3 regions of the Bacillus cihuensis genome follow, and region 3 is predicted to be linked to each of the others. Evidence: riboswitches for the same ligand, from Rfam matches in the RefSeq annotation. Region 3 holds a riboswitch; each other region holds the start of a gene.
The links. A riboswitch is a leader RNA that binds a small molecule or an ion and turns the genes downstream of it on or off. The one in region 3 is predicted to bind lysine.
Positions count from the first base shown of each region.

Region 1 (5,577 bases), on a different contig from region 3:
AGCTATGGCAGTATGGTTATGTTATGGAGCGAAGGATTTCTTTGGAAAAATTTTAGCGATTTGGATCCCAATCACGACTTTTGTTTTAATAGGATTTCAACACGTGGTTGCTAACATGTTTATTATCTCAGCTGCTATCTTTTCAGGAAATCTATCATGGGTTGAACTATTATTGAATATGATTCCAGTATTTTTAGGAAATGCTGTTGGCGGAGCAATCTTTGTAAGTTTCTTATATTTTCTCGTATATAAAAAAGGTGATGTTAAAATGGAAGGACGTTCTGTTGAAGAAGACAGGAGAAAAATTGGGTAATTTTATTGTGATACACCTAAATAATTTCAAATCATAAAAAAATCGTTGATGACATATGAGGTTAAAAATATAAGAAGGGGGTACGTCAAGAGGGTCTATTCTCGCACTCTCTAAAATAGTACGTAGTGTTTCATACACTTATCTTTTAGATGTTGCGGGATCTGACCCTTTACTTTTGGTACCCTCTTCTACGTAAGTTACTTTAGTAGATTTTGAATAACATAATTTGTTAAGTTGGGAACGATTTCAAGAGAATATGTCATTTCCATTCTCTCCAGTTTTTTATGCGCATCTACCCCATATGGTCCTATATTAATTACAGGTACATTTAATTTGCGTATGTCTTGATAATTCACGTAGTGTTTTGTACCCCAACAAGGGTTATTTTTAGAAACGGCATTAATTCCTTCTTCATCATCACTTAGAGCAACAAAACTCATATCAGAAATGTATGGGAAGAAGTTTCTCGTTACAATTGGGTATGGATATTTAGGTTGTACCATCTCCACAGCTTGGTCTAATGCATCAATTAATAATTGTTCATCATCAGTTTTCCCTGTCAATTCAACCCTAGGAGAATATAGAGAGGAGTAAAATAAGATGATTGCAGGATCTTTATCTTTCATCCATTTCCAAGCTTCTTCAACCACTCTAGCGGCAAACATACGATTATCTAGTTCAGTGTTTGATAATAGATTTTTTTTGAACGCATTCATATGTGTCACAAATTTTTCGCCATTCTCCTGAATCAATAATTGCTCGATTTCCTCGTAAGTAAAAACTCTTGGTTGCCAATGAATCGGCATATAGGGCTCTTTGCTTATCGCACAGTATTGCTTAAATCTTTCTTCAAATAAAGAAAGGGAATTGCTAAAGGCAATCATTGCTTGTTCCTTCAGCTTTGAAAGGACCTCTTTAGGTGACCATGAATGGATAAAAAAATTATAATAGACATAGGCAGATAATGCAGTTTGAACAGTATAAGACGGTTTTAAGTCCATTTGTTTTAATGAAACCGGCGGAACGGTTGTTTCACCGTAAGCTTCGTTACAAAGTTCAGGATTATAATTAATTTGCTTTGTCAGCTCAGCAGCAATAAAGTTAGGATCCAGTCCCTCGAAGCAGGAGCCTACATGGGTTTCTGCACCGGTAATAAAGAAGGATGGCAAAAGCTTTCCGACTGTCCCTTTATAAATATAACGGTTTTCGTCGCCCTCATATCGAGCTGAAACAAAATCTGCATTTATCGCTGCCGTATAATGAAATCCATGTTCTTCTTTCCAGCTATTTAAAGTTTTTAACGCTGAAAGTATGCCGTGCGAGCTATCCTCCTCGTCACATTCTGCAAGGAAGATCATGTTTCCATCTAATTGTTCAGGATGCTCTGAATAGTATTTTAAGAGGTATAGATTACTTGCTACTCCGCTTTTCATATCAAGGACACCACGTCCGAATAACCAATCACCTGAGTCTAAATGATTTTTAGCTGCAGCAGGAAGGTTCTCATTTTTTAGAGTGTTCATTAGTTCATCTGGGTTACACGCTTGTTGCTTGAGTTGATTAAAATCATCAATGCCAACGGTATCCATATGTCCCATTAGAATAACAGTTCTGTTACTACTTCCTTTTGTCCCTTTTACAAAGGCTAGTACATTATACCTTTCATGTTCATCATCAATGGTTTGTTCCAAATGAATTTGAGAAGGATTAAGAGAAAAATATGGAAAAGAAGAGACCCATTTAAATAATGATTGGGCAATCGCTTTTTCGCCATTTGTATTTACAATACTTTCAATCTGAACAAGTTGTTTTGTAAAAGCTAATACTTCCTCTCTGCATGTCAACATAGGTTTGTCTCCTTTTTACTAGAGTGTTATTGTAAAAATGTATAACACTGGATAAATAAACGTCAAGTATTATCGAAATACTTCGATTTTTCCAACTTTTTGTTGTTTTATACGACGTCGTTATATATAATATAAATTATCTGAATAAAACAAATATTTATCCCTCATCTTTTAGAGTTTTAGATGAGGTAGAGGTCGCTATTTATATTAGTATCCTATTGGAGATTCTGTGAAATCTATGAAAATAGGAAAAAGGATAAATTGCCGAAGCTTCTGAAATCACTGTGTTCAGAATTGCTGGGGCTGCACTCGAATAGGGACAGCACTGTCACAATATGAAAAAATTGTGGAGAACTATCTTTACTAATGCTTATGAATGAGGGTGTGCAAGCGCTGTCATATCCTGAAGACAGCGTTTTCATTTTGTTGATGGACTTTGATTGATTTAGCAGTGTCTATTTTAAAAAAGGGGGTACTATTAAATGAAAAAAATGATGATTCTCATAGCGGCATCCATGCTAATTCTTTTGTCAGCATGCGGAAGCAAACAGGAAAGTGGAACAGAAAAGACGGGGAAGGCTGAAAATACGGAGATGGGGCTAGTTAAAGAGGGGAACTTAACCTTTTCCATGACGGGGATATATCCACCATTAAATTTTAAAAAAGATGGAAAATTAACTGGGTTTGATGTAGAAATTGGAACGGAAATTGCCAAAAGAATGGGACTGGAAGCGAATCCTGTAACCAATCCATGGGAAACGATTATTCAAGGTTTAAAAGCGAAAAAATACGATGCCATCATTGGGAGTATGACAGCTACACCAGAGCGTGATAAGCAGGTTGACTTTACAGAGCCGTACTATTTATCTGGGGCTCAAATTTTTGTAGCTGAAGGTAGCACGATTCAATCGAAGGATGATCTAAAAGGGAAAACAATTGGTGTTATTCAAGCAAGTACATGGAAGGATCTGGCGGATGAACTATCTGATAAGGTAAAGGGATATCCAGTTGATACAAATGCTCTTCAAGATTTGGAGTTAGGTCGTCTTGACGCTGTGATAACAGATAAAATTGTTGGCTTAAATGCTCAAAAGGAAAAAGGGTTAAAAATTAAACCAGTTGGCGAATTGCTAAATGAGGATCGAGTAAGTGTTGCAGTTAATGAAGGAAACACTGAGCTTAAAGAAAAAATTAACGAAGCGATTCAATCAATGGTCGACGATGGAACGTATGAAGAAATTAGTATGAAATGGTTTAATAGAAATATTTTGGAAAAGTAAAGTCTGGCAATACACTTTTTTTCTAAGGAGGCTGATTGAGAAATCATGGATTTTTTGCATAATATTATTGGCATCCTGAATGAACATGGAATTGCTTTTTTAAAGGCTACATGGATTACAATATCAATCACCGGTGTTTCGCTATTCTTTGGAACAATTATTGGCATCGTCTTTGCAGGGTTTAAAATTTCGTCCATTAAATTCTTAAATAGAATTTCTGATATTTATGTTGGAATCATTCGGGGAACACCGTTGATTGTTCAGATCATGTTTCTTTATTACGGAATAGCTAGTATTGTAACTTTGGATAGTTTTACGGCTGGAGCATTAGCATTAGGCATACATACAGGTGCCTATATTTCGGAAATCTTTAGAGGGGCAGTGCAGTCCATTGATCGCGGTCAAATGGAGGCAGCCAGATCGTTAGGAATGTCCTATTCACTGTCGATGAGAAGAATTATTTTTCCGCAGGCTTTCAAAAGGTCCATTCCGCCACTTGCCAATCAGTTCATAATTAGCTTAAAGGATTCATCCCTTGTTGCTTACATATCTGTTATTGACTTGTACAATACAGCTCTTAGTGTACAAGGCGAAAACTATATGCCGTTTGAAACTTATTTTGTAGTAGGCCTCTATTATTTAGTAATCGTCCTTATTTTTACATGGTTTACAAATCGTTTAGAGAAAAAAATGGATGTAAGTAAACCGAAGGAGGTTCGTATTGCGTGATAGAGATTACTAATCTTTCAAAATCTTTTGGTCCTCTTAACGTATTAAAGAGTATTGACTTGAAAATAAAAGAACAAGAAGTTGTCGTACTAATCGGTGCTAGCGGATCGGGTAAAAGTACATTGCTTCGCTGTTTAAACTTTTTGGAAGTAGCTGAGAACGGTGAGATTAGCATTGATTCAGAAAAAGTTATCCCACAGAAAACGAACTTGAATAAAGTAAGAGAAAAAGTGGGTATGGTGTTTCAACATTTCAATTTATTCCCTCATAAAACTGTTTTAGAAAATATTATCGAAGCCCCTATCTTTGTAAGAGGAGAAAACAAAGAAGAGGCGAGGGAAAAAGCGAGGATTCTCCTGAAAAAAGTAGGATTACAAGATAAAGCTCATTTTTATCCTGATCAATTATCTGGAGGACAAAAGCAGCGTGTGGCAATAGCGAGAGCATTAGCAATGGAACCTAAAGTGATGCTTTTTGATGAACCAACCTCAGCTTTGGATCCTGAACTTGTTGGAGAAGTTCTTCAAGTGATGAAGGAGTTAGCTCGTGAAGGAATGACGATGGTCATTGTGACACATGAAATGGGGTTTGCAAGAGAAGTTGCTGATCGTGTCGTCATGCTTGCCGACGGAAATATTATAGAAGAAGGACATCCTGATGATATTTTTACAAATCCTAAACATGAGCGTACACAAAGGTTTTTAAACCAGCTATTATAGATTTATCAAGAATGATAATGAAGGAACTGTTTTGGTTTTCTTTCTCTTAAGAAGATCAAAGGCACCTCTGAGAAAAACTTAAAAAATATCGAATAACACTTTCGTTACAGTGAAGGTCGCATATCTATTCACAAACAAAAACGCTTAGAGAATGATCGCTCTGAGCGTTTGAATTATTGTTTCCCCCATTAACTTAAAGCTCATTCATTACTCGAAGAAAAAATCAAAGCATTCTCTTTCTTGCTATTAGTTTCTGAATGACAACCCATTTTCCTTCAAAGCATTTCTAAGTTTAGGTAAAGAAGCCGGTCCCATACCATGAAATTGCAAAATCTCTTTTTCACTATATTTAGATAGATCCTGTAAAGAAGTTATCCCATTGTTTTCTAATGCTCGTCTTGCTGGTGCCGAGAGCAATGAAAGAAATCCATTAGTGGGTCTCCGTTCTTGTTCACAAGTCGGACAGGTTGGACAATCGCTGCTTTTATAATAGGTATGTCCATTGTTGCAAGTCCTCGCATTTTTTTCTGATGTTGTCATTTTAAAATGTCTCCTTTTTTATGGAAAAGGGCCGGGGCTTCGCAAAATCGGATCTGCACCTCTACCTTAATTAAGTGATGTCATTTGAGAACCTGAACCTTTTTCATCGTGTTAGTTGGGTTTTAGATACTCATGTTTGTTCTTCTAAA
Region 1 covers NZ_AYSD01000010.1:535,877-541,453, forward strand. The annotation lists gene V179_RS0102370 (formate/nitrite transporter family protein) at 1-313, shown strand, start outside; gene V179_RS0102375 (M20/M25/M40 family metallo-hydrolase) at 511-2,160, opposite strand; lysine riboswitch at 2,342-2,525, shown strand; gene V179_RS0102380 (ABC transporter substrate-binding protein) at 2,643-3,440, shown strand; gene V179_RS0102385 (amino acid ABC transporter permease) at 3,486-4,169, shown strand; gene V179_RS0102390 (amino acid ABC transporter ATP-binding protein) at 4,166-4,888, shown strand; gene V179_RS0102395 (RNA polymerase alpha subunit C-terminal domain-containing protein) at 5,135-5,428, opposite strand.
Region 1: linked by a shared signal. The riboswitch ahead of V179_RS0102380 (ABC transporter substrate-binding protein) and the one ahead of V179_RS0114795 (aspartate kinase) in region 3 are both predicted to bind lysine.

Region 2 (5,577 bases), on a different contig from region 3:
GCGAGATTACTTTTTGAAGTAAGTGGGGCAGGCTTTTGTTTCAAGAGGTTTTGAATAGATGTACGGCTTAATCGGTTTCTAACCGCTTTATCTTCTAGTGACAATCCTTGTTTCTTTTCATCCTCAGAAAGCTCTCTGGGGACGATATCAAATATATAAGTTGGAATTCCTAAGTTAGCAAGGTGTGCAGCAATCCCTGAGCCCATAACCCCTGACCCTAAAACAGCGGCCTTTCTGATTTGTCGAACCAAGTTCATATCCCCCTTACTTAATTGTTTTGAATGAATACTCATTCATTTTTTCATTAAAAAAATACGCGACCTTTTTCTATCTTAAATATAGTTGATTTCAGAAAATTCCGCAATCATTATTGGCTAAAAACGCCACTTTTTCATTCAACAAATGGTGACATATTATTTCTCTAACCACAAAGACTAACGAGGTAGGAGGTGATTCGTAAATGGTTAAGCGTAAAGATAACCCATCAAAGGCTGCAGTAAGTGCAGCGAGCGTAAAAGGCAACGCAGGTCCTGGAGTAGAAGGACATGGACAAAACAAAGTGAACAGTACAAATAATCAATTTAAAAAATGAAGTTGTTCCTCACTATAGTATGTATTCCTTTTAATAGTGGTGTTCTTTAGAAGAACGATGAGGTGGGAGGAAATATGATGCAACAAAATATGCAAGGCAACCAGCCACAGAGCCAAACTCCTATCGGGGTTATGAAACAGCCACCCCAAATGGTTTCAACGAAAGATAGCCTTTATTTAAAAGATATGCTTTCTTGGAATTTACTTGCTATGAAGAAAGCTCATTTCTTCGCCGCTCAATGCCAAGATCAACAAGTCGTGCAAGCCTTGAATAAATATGGCCAAATGCATCAGCGCCATTATAACACCGTACTTGCACATCTTAATCCTGCTCAGCAAAATCAACAGTTCCAATAATCATGATGAAAGGAGATATACAATTTGCCCAATCAAAGTAAAGTGCAAAACCCTGAATCACCTATTCCAAAAACACCACAAATGAATGAACGTGACTTCGTAAATGATATGCTGAGTACAGAAAAATATTTAAAAAGTTCTTATGGAGTAGCATTAAATGAATTGAGCAATCAAACTATGTACCAGGATATTCAATCCATCTATACCGAAGTGGAAACAGCTCAAAGGGAACTTTATTACTTAATGTTTGAAAAAGGCTGGTATGCCCTGGAACAAGAAGACACGCAAAAAATCGGCCAAGCCTTTCAACAATTTAGCGGCTATAAAACGCAATTTCCTTATGGCCCTGGAATACAATAAAGTGAATCTCAATCAGTAGAGGGTTTGTTCATCGCCCACTGATTGTGTCGTCAAATCATATGCTTGCGTTTCGTTAAAGCGAGGCGACTGATGTAGGAACGTCTCCTAAGATTGCTCACATTTTGTGAGCAATGGGCGCCATTCCATCCTGTGATAATCCGACAAGCTTAGGATGGAATATGGCGTGGCGTAGATTGCCACAGAGTATTACAGCTTATGACAGACGGGTTAGCATCTTCAACTAGATTAGGCAGTTATCCTCCGCCTAAACCTTGTAGGTGCTGGTGCTGCCCCTTAATATAAAAGGAGAAGGCTAAGCCTTCTCCTTTTGTTCTCGATAATCATCGTTAAGTTTTTTTATTTCTTGAATCAGCTTAATCATATCTTGTTTTGCTTCTGGATAGGTGGCATTCCAATGTTTAGCAAGAGCAGGCATCGATTTAGCAATATACGAATAAAGTGCCCAGTATCGTACTTTTTCCTGAAGTTCAGGATCATTTTCACCAGTAAGAAGTTCCGTATATTTCTCAATTAAACCATCAAATTGCTCAGTAAATTGATTGTTCATATCAACACTCCTTTGCAAGTGATTTTTTTAAGAACCTACAAGTTAGCATTTGTGCTTTACTTATTTATCCGTAGAAAACATATATTTCTTATAATGATATCTAATACTAAAAATTAGACCCATCGCCATCATATTTCCCATCAGTGAACTCCCACCATAACTAATGAAGGGAAGCGGAATACCAGTAATCGGCAAAACACCAATAGTCATGCCAATGTTTTGAAATACGTGGAACGTAATCATACTAATTACCCCTACACAAATATACGTATAGAAGTTATTCTTCGTGTCCATCCCTGATTTCGTAATATGATAAATCAGCAAGAAGAACAAACTAACAACAATACTTGACCCAAAGAATCCGAATTCTTCCCCAATCACACTAAAGATGAAATCAGAATGGCTTTCTGGCAAGTACACTTCTCTGGCACCGATGCCACCTTCTAATGCTTTTCCTGTCGTTTGCCCTGATCCAATAGCAAGCAGTGATTTCGTTAATTGATATCCTGTTGAACTGGCGTAATTATAAGGGTCTAACCAGGAATAAATCCGTCCAAATTGATATTGCTTGACCCCTAAATATTTTTCTAAAATATCAGGATGCCAGAGAACAAAATATAATATTGTTCCAGCGACTACTGTACCGCCTGCAAAAATAGGTGTTAATATCTTCCACGAAACACCTGAAACAAAAATCACTCCAACTAAAATTGCAATTAATACAAGAGAAGTTCCTAAGTCAGGCTGCAACATAACTAGCATAATTGGTGCCATCGTTACTAGACCTAATTTCAACAACAGCCAGAAATCCGTTGAAAGCGTCTTAATTGGATTTCTTTCATGATGAGCGGACGCTACATTGGCAAGCGCTATGATCAAAAACGTCTTCATGAATTCGGAAGGCTGAATCGAACCTACATGTTTAATGACGAACCAACTCTTGGCCCCATTTATGTTAGGAGCTAACGTATCTGGGGCTATCACTAGCAAAAAAAGTAAAAAAAGTCCAAATCCATATAAATACCAAGTTATTTTCTTTAATTGATCTGAATCAATGGTAATAATAGCTGCAACAATACCTACACCAACCGCGTACCAAAATACTTGTTGTATCAAAAAGTTATTTACATATTGTCCAGATGTCTGTGCACTGTATATCGCAATACAGCTCGTAATAAATAGCAGAAATAGTATAAATGCTAATGTATAATCAATTCTGGATGAAAGTTTATTTTTTGATTCCATATTACTCTCCCCTAAGAAGGATTAAGGGAACTATGTTCAGTTGCATTTTGCGAAAATAATCCCTTTCTTACATCTATCCATTATACTGTATACCTACAAAATCACAACTATATCGTTTGTTGGATATCATCACCATATAATCAAAAATGGGCACCTATCCTATTTTGTTAAATGATAACTTACTTTTCAAAATTAAACATTGCTTATACTCTAGAAATACATTATACTACTATCATATTTAATTAAATATTCCCATTCACCGATGGGGTAGAGGCTGCAGCTTATAATAGTAAAGCGGACGAGATTCAATGAAATTCATGACTCCGTTTGAAAGGATAAGTTGCCGAAGTTTAGATAGATCATTGACTATCCAGGCTGGCGATGTTTCCGAATAGGAACATCACTGTCACGTTTATCAACGTGGAGAGCTATCTTCGGAAGGATTTAACGGACTTAAACAGCCGTCGATCTTTTTCGACTGCTGTTTTTTTATTTGCTCTTTAAAACTATTTAACCTTCCAAACAAAACCTGTATGACATGATAACAAAATGCCATCATTTACCATTTAGGATTAATCATATTCCACGCTACATTCATCTAATCCTAAATGGTGGCGGTGCGGAGCCGGATTTCGAGGTACTTTCTATACTAAAATTAGTATATGCGCTAAGCAGTTTGGCTATATTAGAAGGTTGCGGAACACTATCCCCGTGTCCTTCATACAAAAGGAGTGTATAAAATATTGGCGAATTCACCAGCTAACCCAACTCAATTAAAAAGGAGTCTTAAAGCACGCCACCTGATGATGATTTCTCTTGGAGGATCGATCGGTACAGGGATATTTTTAGCAAGTGGCGGCGCTATTCATACAGCAGGACCAGGAGGAGCACTGCTCGCCTATGCAGCTGTAGGGATCATGGTTTATTTCTTAATGACCAGTCTTGCCGAAATGGCGGCTTACATGCCAGTAGCTGGGTCATTCAAAGTGTATGCAACGAATTTTGTTGACCCAGCATTTGGTTTTGCCATCGGCTGGAACTATTGGTATAACTGGGCAATTACGATTGCAGCAGAGCTTGCTGCCGTTGTATTGATTATGAAATTTTGGTTCCCAGAAAGCCCTTCAATTATGTGGAGCGCACTTGCACTTGTGATTATGTTTGGCTTCAACTACCTGTCTGTTAAAGGCTTTGGTGAAGCAGAGTTTTGGTTTGCCCTTATTAAAGTTGTAACGGTCATTATCTTTATTATTACTGGATTTTTAATGATTTTCGGTATTATGGGTGGAGAATCTGTTGGCTTTACTAACTTCACAATCGAGGACGCACCGTTTAATGGCGGATTCTTCGCTATTCTCGGTATCTTCATGGCAGCTGGTTTTTCTTTTCAAGGTACAGAATTACTCGGAGTAGCTGCAGGAGAAAGTGAAGAGCCAGAAAAAAATATTCCAAAAGCCATTAGCACTGTATTTTGGCGGATCCTTCTGTTTTACATTTTATCTATTTTTGTCATCGGGATGATTCTTCCTTATACAGATGAACGATTATTAAGTGATGCGGTTTCCGTAAGTCCATTTACACTTGTATTTGAACGGGCAGGATTTGCCTTTGCTGCATCTGTCATGAATGCCATTATCTTAACATCTGTATTATCCGCAGGTAACTCAGGCATGTATGCCTCTACTCGTATGCTTTGGGATTTAGCACGCGATGGTAAAGCACCGAAATTCTTAGGTAAATTGGATAAAAGAGGCGTGCCAGTCAATGCCTTAATTGCAACTACTTTAGTTGGATCGCTTGCCTTCTTAACCACTTTCTTCGGAGATGGTGCAGTTTATATGTGGTTATTAAATGCTTCCGGTATGGCTGGTTTCGTTACATGGCTCGGTATTGCCATTAGTCATTACCGATTCCGTAAAGCTTATATTGCTCAAGGAAATGACGTTAAAAATCTTCCTTATCGGGCAAAATGGTTCCCATTAGGACCATTATTAGCACTATTTCTATGTATTTTCATTATATTAGGGCAAAACTATCAAGCCTTTACAGGAGGCGGGATCGATTGGAATGGAGTATTTGTTTCTTATATCGGTTTACCTCTTTTCTTAATCGTTTGGCTTGTCTATAAAGTTAAATACAAAACAAAATTAATTCCTTTAAAAGACTGTGATTTTGAAAGGGAATAAATAAAAAAGCAAGGTCAGACTCCACATGAGAGTCTGACCTTTTTTTAGGATAGCCTGTTCTAATAAATTGGCTCTGATAAACTTGCCTGTTGATTGCAACGAGAGGCGTTCGCTTTCCGCGGGCGGGTCCGGGAGCCTTCTCAGCGCTGCGCGACTGTGAGGTCTCCCTTTGATTCACTTTTCCCGTTGGAGTCCACACCTTCTGCTCCAATCAACATAATGTCAAAATCAACAATGAGCTTTAACATAGCCAATAAATTATGGTAAGGA
Region 2 covers NZ_KI632498.1:388,255-393,831, reverse strand. The annotation lists gene V179_RS0123725 (3-hydroxyacyl-CoA dehydrogenase/enoyl-CoA hydratase family protein) at 1-257, opposite strand, end outside; gene V179_RS30310 (YuzL family protein) at 461-592, shown strand; gene V179_RS0123715 (hypothetical protein) at 667-948, shown strand; gene V179_RS0123710 (spore coat protein) at 1,030-1,308, shown strand; gene V179_RS0123705 (YusU family protein) at 1,622-1,876, opposite strand; gene V179_RS0123700 (FtsW/RodA/SpoVE family cell cycle protein) at 1,937-3,121, opposite strand; lysine riboswitch at 3,382-3,560, shown strand; gene V179_RS0123695 (amino acid permease) at 3,865-5,307, shown strand.
Region 2: linked by a shared signal. The riboswitch ahead of V179_RS0123695 (amino acid permease) and the one ahead of V179_RS0114795 (aspartate kinase) in region 3 are both predicted to bind lysine.

Region 3 (5,577 bases):
TTGACATGAATCAGAGAATGAAGGACAAGCTTGCCCTGCTTCCTGATCAGCCCGGCTGTTACTTGATGAAAGATCGCCAGGGAACCATTATATATGTCGGCAAAGCAAAAGTGCTGAAAAATCGGGTTCGATCGTATTTTACCGGCACCCATGACGGCAAAACGCTAAGACTCGTCAATGAAATTGAAGACTTCGAATATATTGTCACATCATCAGATATCGAAGCGCTTATATTGGAATTAAACTTAATCAAAAAACATGACCCAAAATATAATATCATGTTGAAGGACGATAAAACGTATCCGTTCATCAAACTGACGAATGAACGTCATCCGCGCTTAATTATCACAAGAAAAGTGAAAAAAGATCAAGGTAAATATTTCGGTCCTTATCCGAATGTCATTGCGGCTAATGAAACGAAAAAGCTCCTTGACCGAATATATCCGCTTAGAAAATGTAATACATTGCCTGATCGTGTGTGCTTATACTATCACCTTGGCCAATGTCTCGCACCGTGTGTGAAAGAGGTGCCACAGGAAGAATACAAAACGATGATGAATGAAATTACACGATTTTTAAATGGCGGTTATAAAGAAATTAAAAATGAGTTGTCTGTTCAAATGCATGAGGCAGCTGAAGCACTAGATTTTGAACGAGCTAAAGAATATCGAGATAAAATTGCCCATATAGAAGTGACGATGGAAAAGCAAAAAATGATGTCCAATGACTATACCGACCGTGATGTGTTTGGCTATGCATATGATAAAGGCTGGATGTGTGTCCAAGTATTCTTTGTTCGTCAAGGTAAATTGATTGAACGTGATGTCTCGTTATTTCCGATTTATGATGAACCCGATCAAGAATTGTTAACCTATTTAGGGCAATTTTATTCAAAGGCAAATCATTTCAAGCCAAAAGAAATTTTTCTGCCTGAAACAGTCGACTTACAATTAGCTGAGCAATTATTACAAGTTAAAATTATTAATCCAAAAATTGGTCAAAAGAGAGAGCTGCTTAAACTTGCTAATAAAAATGCGAGCATTGCGCTTTTGGAAAAATTCGCTTTGATTGATCGGGATGAGGAGCGCACGATTAAAGCAGTAGAGACGCTAGGTCAAAAACTAGGTGTTTATACACCACACAGAATCGAAGCGTTCGATAATTCAAATATTCAAGGTACGGATCCTGTTTCTGCGCTTGTCGTTTTTATTGATGGCAAGCCTGAAAAAAAGGAATACCGTAAATACAAGATTAAAACGGTTAAAGGCCCCGATGATTACGAGTCGATGCGTGAGGTAGTTCGCCGCCGCTATTCAAGAGTATTAAAAGAAGGACTGCCGCTACCAGATTTAATCATAATTGATGGTGGTAAAGGACATGTTGAAGCGGTGAGAGATATTCTGGAAAATGAACTCGGTCTAGATATTCCGCTCTCAGGTTTAGTAAAAGATGAGAAGCACCGAACATCTGAACTGATGATTGGCAATCCACTTGAGATTGTTCCGCTTGACCATAGAAGTCAGGAATTTTATCTGTTGCAACGGATTCAAGATGAAGTGCATCGGTTTGCCATCAGTTTTCACCGTCAACTGCGTGGGAAAAATGCTTTTCAATCTATGCTTGATGAGATTGATGGCATCGGCGAGAAACGAAAAAAACAACTTTTGAAGCATTTTGGCTCGGTAAAGAAAATGCGAGAAGCAACGGTAGAAGAAGTACAAGCAGCAGGTATTCCACGACCTGTTGCTGAGGAGCTTGTGAAGAAATTGCAAGAATAATCTTGCTGTTCGAAATTGGGTGTGCTATACTACAGATAATTTTATATGACCTTTAACTATTTAAAGTGTTGATAGAGGTGCGAGTTTCATTAGTAAAGACTTGGAGAAGGATGAGCTTCTGTGAAAAGTCTTGAAAGGGGAAGTCGCCGAAGCAATCAAGTCTCATAGCTTGATTAGCTGGTCTGACATTGAATAAATGGCAGATTGTCAGAGCGATTTTGTTCTGGAGGGCTATCTCACTGTGATATTCGTATGTCTAGGATACGTTACCACAGCAATGAGATAATTCTCATTGCTTTTTTTGTTGGGAAAAAACAGCTGGAAAGGGTGTAACAAAGTGGGATTAATCGTACAGAAATTTGGCGGTACATCAGTAGGAAATATTGAAAAAATCAAACATATAGCAACGCGTGTCATTGAAGAAGCAGCTTTGGGGAATGAGGTTGTTGTCGTTGTGTCGGCAATGGGTAAAACGACTGATGAGCTCGTAACGATGGCGAATGAAATCAGCAGTACTCCGAGCAAACGGGAAATGGATATGCTGTTATCAACAGGAGAACAAGTAACGATTTCATTTCTTACGATGGCTTTACTTGAACAGGGGTATGATGCCATTTCTTATACGGGCTGGCAAGCTGGGATTAAAGCTGAATCGATTCATGGGAATGCACGAATATTGGATATTGATACGAACCGGGTTCAAGAACAGCTATCGGCCGGGAAAATCGTAGTCGTAGCGGGCTTCCAAGGAATTGATGCGATCGGTGAAATTATGACATTAGGTCGCGGTGGTTCCGATACGACCGCTGTTGCACTAGCTGCAGCTTTAAAAGCAGATCGCTGTGATATCTATACAGATGTAACTGGTGTGTTCACAACAGATCCTCGTTATGTAAAATCAGCTAGGAAATTACAATCGATCTCTTATGATGAAATGCTTGAATTAGCGAACCTTGGGGCGGGCGTCCTTCACCCACGAGCCGTAGAATTTGCGAAAAATTATGGAATACCACTAGTCGTACGATCAAGCATAGAACAAGAACAAGGAACAATCATTGAGGAGGAAGTCACGATGGAAGAGAATTTAATTGTTAGAGGGATCGCATTTGAAGACAGTATTACAAGGGTAAGCATTTTTGGACTGACTGGAAGGTTAACTTCATTATCTACCATTTTCACAACACTTGCAAAGCAGCACTTAAATGTAGACATCATTATCCAAAGCATAACAGATACAGGTACGACGAATTTAACATTCTCCATTAAAACAAAAGACGTAAGTGAAGTGTTAAATGTTTTAGAAAGCAATAAAAAAGAATTACAGTTTGAAAGAATCGAAACGGAAAGTGATTTAGCGAAAGTGAGTATCGTCGGTTCTGGAATGGTTTCTAATCCAGGAGTTGCGGCGGAAATGTTTGCGATTCTTGCCGATGCAGGCATCCAAGTGAAAATGGTTAGTACTTCTGAAATCAAAGTTTCTACAGTCATCCCAGACAAAGAGATGGTGCGGGCTGTTGAGACATTGCATGTCAAATTTCAGCTTGATGAAAGAGTAGTAGTTAGAGCGTAAAAAATGAGTAGAGGATCGTTAAACCTATGCAAAGCATGGCCTAACGATCCTCTTTTCTTCTTATCTACTCAATCGGGTCTTTTAAATCTAATTTTACCAATATCGTCACTCTTCCAGCACGCCGTTTCGATTCTTCAGCGCCTTCTGCTGTGAACTTTTTTTGGAGGCTGATTTGTTCAGCGAGAAATCCAGTCTCTAGTTGAAAGTGACACTCCGTGTTCAATTTAAACCGTCTTTCAACCATTATACCGGTTAATGCCATTTCAAGTTCATCTTTAGATTGTTTGACAAATGTCAAGTCCCCCCAGCCGGCACTAGAGAAAAAGTCAATGATTTCATCTATGTTGTGAAGCGGAAATTTCCTTGCCAACTGTTTTCCAGCCCAATATAGAACATGGGGAGAATCTTTGCCTAAAATATCATTTAATAATATTTCTCTAATTAATTCATAGCCAAAAATCGGGATATTCATTTCAGTATTGTCAGATATTTCTTGTAGAGCCTGAGCATCTTTTTCCATCGTATTCCCCACTTTCTATACAACTATTATATACGTTTTAAGAATTGAAGCATTAATTTTTTATAGCAAAATCCTAAATTAAATTGTTGGATAAATGACGTTTTCTGGGATTTTTCTTAAGGGAATAAGGTAACATACTATTTTTAGTTACTAATTTAATTCGCTTTAGACTAGTAAAATAATTCTATTTTAAAAAAAGAAATCTTGTATCCGTTTTCTTGACGCAATTATCAGACAGGGGTAAAATGGACATGTCAGAGGATTGTTAAATAGTTTCATACATTTAGTAAATGCAGGGGTAAGGGAGAATTGAATTTATCTTTGCGAGAGTTTTCACAAATTAAGGGGGGGCACTTTGTGGCGCAAAATCGAGAGTTTGGGAATCGTAGGCTTCATTCACTTCTTGGGGTAGTTCCGATTGGACTGTTTTTAATCTTTCATTTAACAGTCAACTATATGGCAACAAAAGGAGCGGACACCTTCAATGCAGCGGTTCACTTAATTGAATTCACGCCGATCAAGATTGTCGTAGAATTTGTTGTCATTTATTTACCGTTGATTTTCCATGCTGTTTATGGGATTTACATCGCCTTTACAGCTAAAAACAATTTAGGGAGATTTAGTTTTTTCCGTAACTGGATGTTCTTTTTACAGAGGGCATCAGGAATTATAACGTTAATCTTTCTTATTTGGCATGTGTATACAACAAGAATTCAAGCGGCACTTGGCGCTGAAGTAAACTTTGACATGATGGCAACGATTTTTTCAAGCCCATTCATGATTGCTTTTTATATTGTAGGTCTTATTTCAACTGTTTTCCATTTCGCTAATGGTCTTTGGTCATTCTCAGTAAGCTGGGGGTTAACCGTTTCACCTAAATCGCAAAAGGTCATGACTTATATAACGTTGGTAATATTCCTAGTCCTTAGCTATATTGGGCTACGTGCAATTTTTGCTTTCGTATAAGGGGTTAGAATCAATCAGTGCAAGCTAACAAGTTTTGAACGGATATGAGGGAGTGAGCAATAATGGGTAAAGGTAAAATTATTGTCGTCGGTGGAGGTCTAGCTGGATTAATGGCTACGATTAAAGCGGCTGAGCATGGACAACAGGTAGATTTATTCTCTTTAGTTCCTGTTAAACGCTCGCACTCTGTTTGTGCTCAAGGTGGCATAAATGGAGCGGTAAATACAAAAGGTGAAGGGGACTCCCCATTGATTCACTTTGATGATACGGTTTACGGCGGCGATTTCTTAGCGAACCAACCGCCAGTTAAAGCAATGTGTGAAGCGGCACCATCAATTATTCATATGTTCGACCGGATGGGTGTTATGTTCAACCGTACACCTGAAGGTTTACTAGATTTCCGTCGCTTCGGTGGAACACAGCATCACCGTACAGCATTTGCTGGGGCGACAACCGGACAGCAATTGCTATATGCATTAGACGAACAAGTTCGTCGCTATGAGGTAGAAGGACTTGTTACGAAATATGAAGGCTGGGAATTCCTCGGGGCTGTTATAGACGAAGAACAAGTAGCGCGCGGGATTGTTGGCCAAGACTTAAAAACAATGGAAATAAAAGCGTTCCCAGGCGATGCTGTCATTATGGCAACCGGTGGACCAGGGATCATCTTTGGTAAATCAACGAATTCAATGATCAATACAGGATCAGCGGCTTCTATTGTTTATCAACAAGGCGCGATTTAT
Region 3 covers NZ_KI632495.1:1,875,012-1,880,588, reverse strand. The annotation lists gene uvrC (excinuclease ABC subunit UvrC) at 6-1,778, shown strand; lysine riboswitch at 1,843-2,020, shown strand; gene V179_RS0114795 (aspartate kinase) at 2,116-3,348, shown strand; gene V179_RS0114790 (YslB family protein) at 3,413-3,868, opposite strand; gene V179_RS0114785 (succinate dehydrogenase cytochrome b558 subunit) at 4,226-4,834, shown strand; gene sdhA (succinate dehydrogenase flavoprotein subunit) at 4,897-5,577, shown strand, end outside.